One region of the Halobacillus sp. SY10 genome, then DNA from elsewhere that is predicted to be linked to it. Evidence: riboswitches for the same ligand, from Rfam matches in the RefSeq annotation. Region 1 holds a riboswitch; the other holds the start of a gene.
The links. A riboswitch is a leader RNA that binds a small molecule or an ion and turns the genes downstream of it on or off. The one in region 1 is predicted to bind S-adenosylmethionine.
Positions count from the first base shown of each region.

Region 2: linked by a shared signal. The riboswitch ahead of ACJA3J_RS16555 (methionine ABC transporter ATP-binding protein) and the one ahead of ACJA3J_RS09915 (phosphoadenylyl-sulfate reductase) in region 1 are both predicted to bind S-adenosylmethionine.

Region 1 is NZ_CP174345.1:1,935,400-1,939,600, forward strand. It holds gene ACJA3J_RS09905 (DAK2 domain-containing protein) at 1-943, shown strand, start outside; gene ACJA3J_RS09910 (sulfite exporter TauE/SafE family protein) at 981-1,862, opposite strand; SAM riboswitch class I at 1,985-2,082, opposite strand; SAM riboswitch class I at 2,252-2,366, shown strand; gene ACJA3J_RS09915 (phosphoadenylyl-sulfate reductase) at 2,449-3,183, shown strand; gene sat (sulfate adenylyltransferase) at 3,197-4,201, shown strand, end outside.
Region 2 is NZ_CP174345.1:3,225,702-3,229,902, reverse strand. It holds gene gcvH (glycine cleavage system protein GcvH) at 1-12, shown strand, start outside; gene ACJA3J_RS16570 (toprim domain-containing protein) at 135-482, shown strand; gene ACJA3J_RS16565 (thioredoxin family protein) at 487-804, shown strand; gene ACJA3J_RS16560 (TlpA family protein disulfide reductase) at 945-1,367, opposite strand; SAM riboswitch class I at 1,459-1,564, shown strand; SAM riboswitch class I at 1,793-1,901, shown strand; gene ACJA3J_RS16555 (methionine ABC transporter ATP-binding protein) at 1,982-3,007, shown strand; gene ACJA3J_RS16550 (methionine ABC transporter permease) at 3,000-3,668, shown strand; gene ACJA3J_RS16545 (MetQ/NlpA family ABC transporter substrate-binding protein) at 3,695-4,201, shown strand, end outside.

The sequences.
Region 1 (4,201 bases):
TTGCACAGAATTCATGGTCAAATTTGAAGAAGATAAACTTGCTGAACATCCATATGATGAAGAAGCCTTCCGTAATGAGCTCAGTGAAATGGGAGATTCTCTGCTTGTCGTTTCTGATGAAGACTTGATCAAAGTCCATGTCCACGTGGAATATCCAGGTGAAGCGATGACCTTGGGGCAAAGATACGGCAGTCTTGTCAACATGAAGATTGAGAATATGCGTGAGCAGCATACGTCGATCGTTGGTGACAAAAAGAAAGCCAAGCCCAAGTCAGAGGAAAAAGCAGAGTACGGAATCGTGACAGTAAGCATGGGAGACGGAATCAAGAAGTTGTTTGAAAGTCTTGGAGCTACTGTTGTTATCCAAGGTGGACAAACCATGAACCCGAGTACTCAAGATCTTTCGGAAGCGATTAAAGAAGCACATGCAAAACGAGTGCTTGTCTTGCCGAATAACAAGAATATCGTCATGGCTGCTGAACAAGCGGCAGAATTAGCGGATGTAGAGGTGGCTGTCATTCCATCGAAAACGATTCCTCAAGGGATGAGCGCCCTTCTAGGGTTCAACCCAGAAGCGGATCTTGATGCGAATAAAGAGGAAATGCAGAGCCTCATGGCTGAAGTGAAGACAGGGCAAATTACGTACGCCGTCAGAGATACACAAATTGATGGGTTGGACATTTCCAAAGGCCATTTCATGGGAATCGCCGATGGCAAAATTTCCGCCACAGATCAAGATGCATTGACGACTGCTAAAACGTTGTTGAACCAAATGATTGACGAAGATGAAGATGAAATTCTGACCATCTTGACAGGTGAAGAAGTCGACGAAAAAGATGTAGCAGAACTTGAATCATTCATAGAAGAAACGTATGAAGATCTAGAAGTGGAAATCCACAATGGTGGACAGCCGATTTACTCCTATATCTTTTCAATCGAATAAAACGTGCAGGAACGCAGCTCTTGGGGCTGCGTTTCTTTTATGCTTGTTTTCGAACCACCTTGACTCGAAGATGGTTTCGAATAGAAAAAACAACAATCAAGAGATAGCCGGATAGCAGACAAGTGTACACAAACGTTAAGATCGAATCACTGACTTGGATCGAAGAAAGTAAAGTCCTCGTATTTGTAAGTATGATAAAACCTCCGGCTAATACTCCAAGAACAGAAGAGGGGAGGGTTTTGACAAGCCAAGCGGCAATGGGTGCTGCTATGACACCACCGATAACGAAAGATGAAATGAGCAGCCAGCTGAACTGGTCATGCCCTAAAAAAATCAAAAACCCAGCCGTTGCTGAAATCGTTACCAGAAATTCGCTCGTATCCACTGTTCCAATGACTTTTCTTGGAGCAATCCCTGATTGAGAAAGAAGCGCAGGTGTATTCACAGGTCCCCATCCACCCCCTCCGACACTATCCAAAAAACCCCCGGCAATTCCAAGTGGCAAGAGGAAACGTTTGTTTACAGACTTCTTTTCTTTGGTATGTGTTTTTTTCGAAAGGTATAGGAAACGAAAAATGATATAAATCCCTAGTGTGAGTAGGAATATGGATATGTAAGGTCTAATGAATTCCCCTGATATATAGCTTAAAAATGCCGCACCTAAAAAGGCACTGATGGCTCCAGGAACTGCGATAATCATGACAAGGCGTTTATCTACATTGCCAAATTTATAGTGGGAAAAGCCTGAAACAGCCGTGGTGGCGATCTGAGACATATGGATGGAAGCGGATGCTACAGCAGGAGCAAGTCCATAGGATAAGAGAATGGTTGATGAGCTAAGCCCAAACCCCATGCCGAGTGCACCGTCCATCAGTTGAGCAACAAACCCAATGAGTGCGAAAATCGTTAGTTTTTGCAAAGTGTACCACTCCTTTTAAAAAGTCCAATGTATAGTAAAGTATTTTTCATTATTCCTATGCATTTACTTGGTTTTATAATCAAAAAAAACTCCCCCGTCTGAAAGAAGGGGGAGTGATCCGCACCTTATCTTTCAGCCTTCTGGCTGCTGGAATGAGCACCTTCTTAAAGGTTGCTGCGGGATCGTCAGACCAGTTTCCTCCCCCGACTCTTCATAAGGATCGTATGAATATTTTTAGAATAATTCTAAAACTAACGGACATGGATTTGTTTGTCAAACATATTTATTAAAAAAGCAGAAAAATTATAATTTTTCAAAAAAACATTGACATCTGTTGAAAAGGAGCATAAGATTTGTATCAACTTGTTTTTCAAAAAATTTCATACCTTTTCTTATCTAGAGAGGTGGAGGGACTGGCCCTTTGAAACCTCGGCAACGGGTCTGATGATGTATACAGATACTGTGCCAATTCCAGCAAGTGGTGAACGCTTGAGAAGATAGGGAGAATGTAGTTTACATGTATTTGTAAAAGCCTTTCTTCTTATCGTGAAGATAGGCTTTTTTGCTTTTAAGAAAGGAGGAGGAAATGAAACCATCACTCATCACATATCAATCATTTGAAAACCCATTTGAGGGTGATCCACCGAAGGGCGACGATACAAAAGGAGCAGCGGAAGTCATTCGCTGGGCATATTCTCAGTATAAGGACATTGCGTATGCCTGTAGTTTCGGAGCCGAAGGTATCGTTCTCATAGATTTGATTTCGAAGGCTCAGCCGGATGCCGAAGTCGTTTTTCTTGATACAGACCTTCATTTTCAAGAAACTTATGAGCTTATTGAAAAAGTAAGAAAGAGATATCCGGCACTAAACATAACGATAAAGAAGCCTGACATCAATCTGGAAGAACAGGCAGAACAATTCGGATCCGCCTTATGGAAACGGAAGCCGGATCATTGTTGTTACATCCGTAAAATAAAACCGCTCGAAGATGCCCTCAGCGGGAAAACAGCGTGGTTGTCGGGGCTGAGGCGTGAACAATCCCCTAGCCGACAAAAAACAAACTTCGTCAATAAGGATGAAAGATTCAAATCCATAAAAATATGTCCGTTGATTCACTGGACATGGGAAGACGTATGGCAATATATCCGACTAAATGGGTTGGATTACAATGAATTACACGATCAGAATTATCCCAGTGTCGGATGCATTCCATGTACGGCTCAGGCAGCCGATGATGGGAGATCAGGAAGATGGAAAGGGTTCAATAAATCCGAATGTGGTTTACACACAGCGGAGCCTTTGGAAGAGGAAAATTCATGAAGGAGGAATTTGCATGTCAATCATAACCCCGCACGGTGGAGAACTTATAAACAGATGGAAGGAAAAAAGACCGGAGGAGCTGCCGGAAGATATCATCGAGCTTGATTCAATGGCCTTAAGTGATGTCGGTTTGATTGCGAATGGTGCTTATAGTCCATTAAAAGGATTTATGAACAAGGACGACTATGAATCTGTTATCGATACGATGAGGTTGAAAGATGGCACTCCATGGAGTATTCCTATAACGCTCCCAATCACAGAGTCACAGTCCCGGACGCTTGGAAGGAAAGCGCAGTTGGTCAAAGACGGGGTTGTATATGGAACGATTACGATAACTGATCGATTTAAACCGGATAAGGAAAAGGAATCTCAAAACGTATACTTAACGACAGAGCCTGAGCATCCTGGGGTGAACAAATTATACAACCGACCAGATTGGTACGTAGCAGGCGAAATTGAGGTCTTTCAAAAACCTCCTTACGAACATGGAAAAGCTTTTTATTTGGATCCAGAACAATCGAGGGAGCACTTTCAAGAACTCGGGTGGAAAAAGGTCGTCGGTTTCCAAACAAGAAATCCTGTCCATAGAGCTCACGAATATATCCAGAAAGCTGCACTGGAAACGGTGGATGGATTGTTTTTAAATCCTCTTGTGGGTGAAACAAAAAGTGATGATATTCCCAGTGAAGTCCGAATGAAGAGCTATCAAGTCCTTCTTGATCAGTACTATCCAAAAGAAAGAGTCACATTGGCCGTTTTCAATGCAGCGATGCGGTATGCAGGGCCAAGGGAGGCGATCTTTCATGCAATCGTCAGAAAGAATTTCGGTTGCTCTCACTTCATAGTCGGCCGCGATCATGCAGGTGTAGGGGATTATTATGGTACGTACGATGCGCAGAAAATTTTCAGCCATTATGAAGATGGGGAGCTTGGGATCACGCCACTTTTCTTTGAACATAGTTTTTATTGCAACGCTTGCGAATCGATGGCTTCCCATAAAACCTGCCCCCACGACAAA
Region 2 (4,201 bases), 1.3 Mb from region 1:
GATGAAGACTAAGGATAGTGCATTGGACAGGCAGGGCTTTAAGAAACCTTGTCTGACATGATCACGTTTGATCTTAATCATGTTCAGACCATGCCTGATTGGCATGGTCTGTTTCTATATAGTAGGTGATGAAGATGGATGGAGAACGAATCGTCATTGTTGAAGGAATTACAGATAAGAAGAAGTTGAATAAAGTTCTTGATGAAGAGATTGAAATCATCTGCACCCATGGTACTTTAGGAATCGAGCGGATGGAAGAAATGATTTTTGATCATAACTTAGATGATCGGACCGTGTATATTCTAGTGGATGAAGATGACTCTGGCTACAAATTAAGAAAACAATTGATGGAAGAGCTTCCTCACGCTGAGCATATCTACATAGATAAGGCTTTCAGGGAAGTAGCAGCTACGCCGGAACCTGAATTGGCAAGAGCCTTACTCAGTAGACATTTCAATGTAAAGTCGATCTATTTAATATAGGAGGATGGCTGTGGAGGAAATAAAAACAACAGAAGTAAAGAAGTTCTTCGAATCTCCACAAACGACCCTCACCTTCGTTCATAGCCCTTTTTGTGCAACTTGTCACCTAGCGCGTCAAATGCTCACAACACTGGAGTCTGTATTTGATCGAGAAGTTTTTAAGGAAATGAATGCTTCTCTGCACCCTAAATGGATGCAGCATTTTAAGATTAAAAGTGTTCCATGTCTGCTGGTTACGAGGGGCGGGGAGGTAGAGGAAAAGATTTATGCTTTTCATTCTGTCTCCTATATGTATGAGAAAGTGGTGGGTTTTGTTGAATAGTGTATGTATTTCCCAGGAAATGACCACTACTGTAGAATTTAAAAATTCTCTAAAAAACTTATATGTAATGTGGAAGAGTTCGATAATGAAAAAGACAGCAAAGACTTTCCGGAGTCTTTGCTGTCTTTTTGTTATGAATATCATACGATTTCTCCTAATTTGCTTACAATATCTAAAAAGGAGGACTGATCGCCAAAATTCGCATGGATCTCTCCTTGTTGATTAATGATGATGGTGGAAGGAACGCCATCACAATTGTACAAGTCATAGACGTATCGTCCTTCGTCAGAAAGAGTTGGTTGTGTTAAAAACTTTTCCTTGAATTCGATGCCTTCCTCAATTTTCCGTTCCCTTCCAGTTACATTGATCGTCATCATTTTTACTTTGTCATGGTCCATCGTTTTGAAAAGTTGTTCTTTCATAGGTAAGTCTTTCCCACAATCTGGACACCAGGAAGCCCAGAAGGTCAAGACAATAACTTTCCCTAAGTCCTCTTCAAGTTTATAAATGGAAGAGTGGTTGTGGATGTAAGGTAGTTCAAATAAAGGGGCTTGTTTACTCAATGTCATTCTCCTTTTTATCAGGCGAAGGTTATGGATTGACGCTTATATATTTCCCATGCTAACATAATTATTAATTTCATATCGACATCTTCACTTATCCAGAGTGGCGGAGGGACTGGCCCGACGATGCCCGGCAACCGGCAGGTAAACTGCACGGTGCTAAATCCTGCGAAGTCTTTGACTTTGATAGATGAGAAATGTAAAAGCGATGAATCTCTTCTATTAAAGAAGGGATTTTTTTATTGTGTCAATCGAGTGAATATTCGATGTTTTTGTATGGAAGATGTAATCATTTCTTTAGTTTTGATCGACTTTATTTTTCTGAACAATCTGTTTATGAGTTGACACAAAATTCTTACGGTGCTACAATCCATTATTGTACTACTTAAACGAATTAAAGCGATAGTAATTTAATAAATTAAAATCTCTTATCCAGAGTGGCGGAGGGACTGGCCCGATGATGCCCGGCAACCGGCAACACTGTTTTGCTCAGGTGCCAATTCCTGCAAAGTATTAAGCTTTGACAGATGAGAGAACAGATTTTTAGGTATGATTAAAAAAGCCACTCTGTTCTCATTACAGAGTGGCTTTTTTTGAAGTGGAGGGAAAGCAGCATGATTACAATTAAAGGACTATCAAAGATATTCCACACGAAAGATCAGGATGTACGAGCAGTGGATGATTTAAGTCTTAATATTAACAAAGGGGAAATTTATGGAGTGATCGGATATAGTGGGGCCGGTAAAAGTACATTTATTCGCTTACTGAACCGTTTGGAAGATCCCACAGAAGGAAGCATTCTTGTCGATGAGCAGGAACTTACTTCATTAAGCAAAGGAAAATTAAGGTTGGCCAGACAAGAAATAGGAATGATTTTCCAGCATTTCAATTTACTTTGGTCACGTACCGTTCATGATAATATCGCTTTTCCACTGGAAATTGCCGGGATCCCTAAAGCAGAAAGGCAAAAACGTGTCGATGAATTAATTGAATTGGTCGGGTTGAAAGGCCGGGGAGGTTCTTATCCATCCCAATTGAGCGGTGGACAAAAGCAAAGAGTGGGAATAGCCAGAGCGCTTGCAAACAATCCGAAAGTTCTTTTATGTGATGAGGCCACATCCGCGTTGGACCCTGAGACCACGGATTCGATTCTTGATCTTCTTGTGGATATTAACGAAAAGCTTGGCCTTACAATCGTTCTGATCACACATGAAATGCACGTCATTCGCAAAATCTGTCATCAGGTGGCGGTTATGGAAGAAGGTAAAATTGTTGAACAAGGGGAAGTGTTGGACGTTTTTCTTCATCCTCAAAAACCAGTCACGAAGAAGTTTGTGGATCAAGTGATGGGAGATCCAGAAAAAGAAACCTCCTTGCAATTGATCAAAGATAATTACCGGTCTGGAGAAATTATACGCCTTCACTTTGTCGGAGAAAGTACAAATCAGGCACTGATCAGTGATTTATCAAGGAAGTTTGAATTAGACGTCAACATTCTACATGGAAAGATTACCCAAACACAAAAGGGTGCATATGGAACAATGTTTGTTCAATTTGATGGAGACGAAAAAGAAGTCGAGCGTGCCATTGAATATATTGAATCAACATCTGTTGAAGTGGAGGTGAATCCACATGTTTAATGAATGGTTCCCGAACGTAAGAATGGAAGACATGATTACAGCTACAAATGAAACCTTGTATATGACGCTGGTTTCTGTCGCTGGGACATTCGTTTTAGGTTTGCTTTTGGGTCTTCTCCTTTATTTGACCGGACCTGGGGGTCTTTGGGAGAACAAAACGTTGAATTGGATTACTGCTTCCATTGTTAACATATTCAGAGCAATTCCGTTTATTATTCTCATTTTATTATTGTTCCCGTTTACTGATTTTCTGCTGGGCACCATTCGAGGGCCACAAGCAGCATTGCCTGCCCTGATTATTGGTGGAGCGCCATTCTATGCCCGGTTGGTGGAAATTGCATTGAAAGAAGTCGATAAAGGTGTCGTGGAAGCAGCAAAATCTATGGGAGCTAAATACTCGACCATCATTTTTAAAGTATTGCTTCCGGAATCGATGCCAGCTCTCATATCTGGGATAACCGTAACAGCTATCGCATTGATTGGATACACCGCCGTAGCCGGTGCAATCGGATCTGGCGGTCTTGGCGATTTCGCTTATTTTTATGGGTTCCAAAGAAGTAACTTTGATGTTGTATTCATTTGTACTATTTTAATCATTTTAATTGTGTTTATTTTCCAATTCATCGGAGATGCCATCTCACGAAAATTGGATAAAAGATAAAATAAATAAAAGGGAGAGAATGAATAATGAAAAAACTATGGACGAGTTTAATCGCTGTATTGCTTATCCTTGTTCTCGCAGCTTGCGGGTCATCGAATGAGGAAGAAAATGCATCAGGATCTGAAGGTGAAGAAGGTGGAACAAAGGAGATTAAGGTAGGAGCTACCAGTGTTCCACATGCTGAAGTTCTCGAGAAAGCAAAACCTATGCTTGAAGAAGAAGGAATCACATTAAAGATTGAAGAATATCAGGATTACATTTTACCGAACCAAGATTTAGATGAAGGTCGTATTGACGCTAACTACTTCCAAACGATCCCTTATATGGAGACCCAAGAGGAAGAGAAAGGGTATGACTTTGCAAATCTTGGTGGGATCCATATTGAGCCTATCGGAGTTTATTCTCAAAAATATGAAAACCTGGAAGAAGTTGAAGAAGGTACGCAGCTAGTCATGAGTCGTTCTGTATCCACTCATGGTCGAGTCCTTTCGCTCTTAGAGAAAGAGGGACTAATCAAATTGGATGAAAGTGTG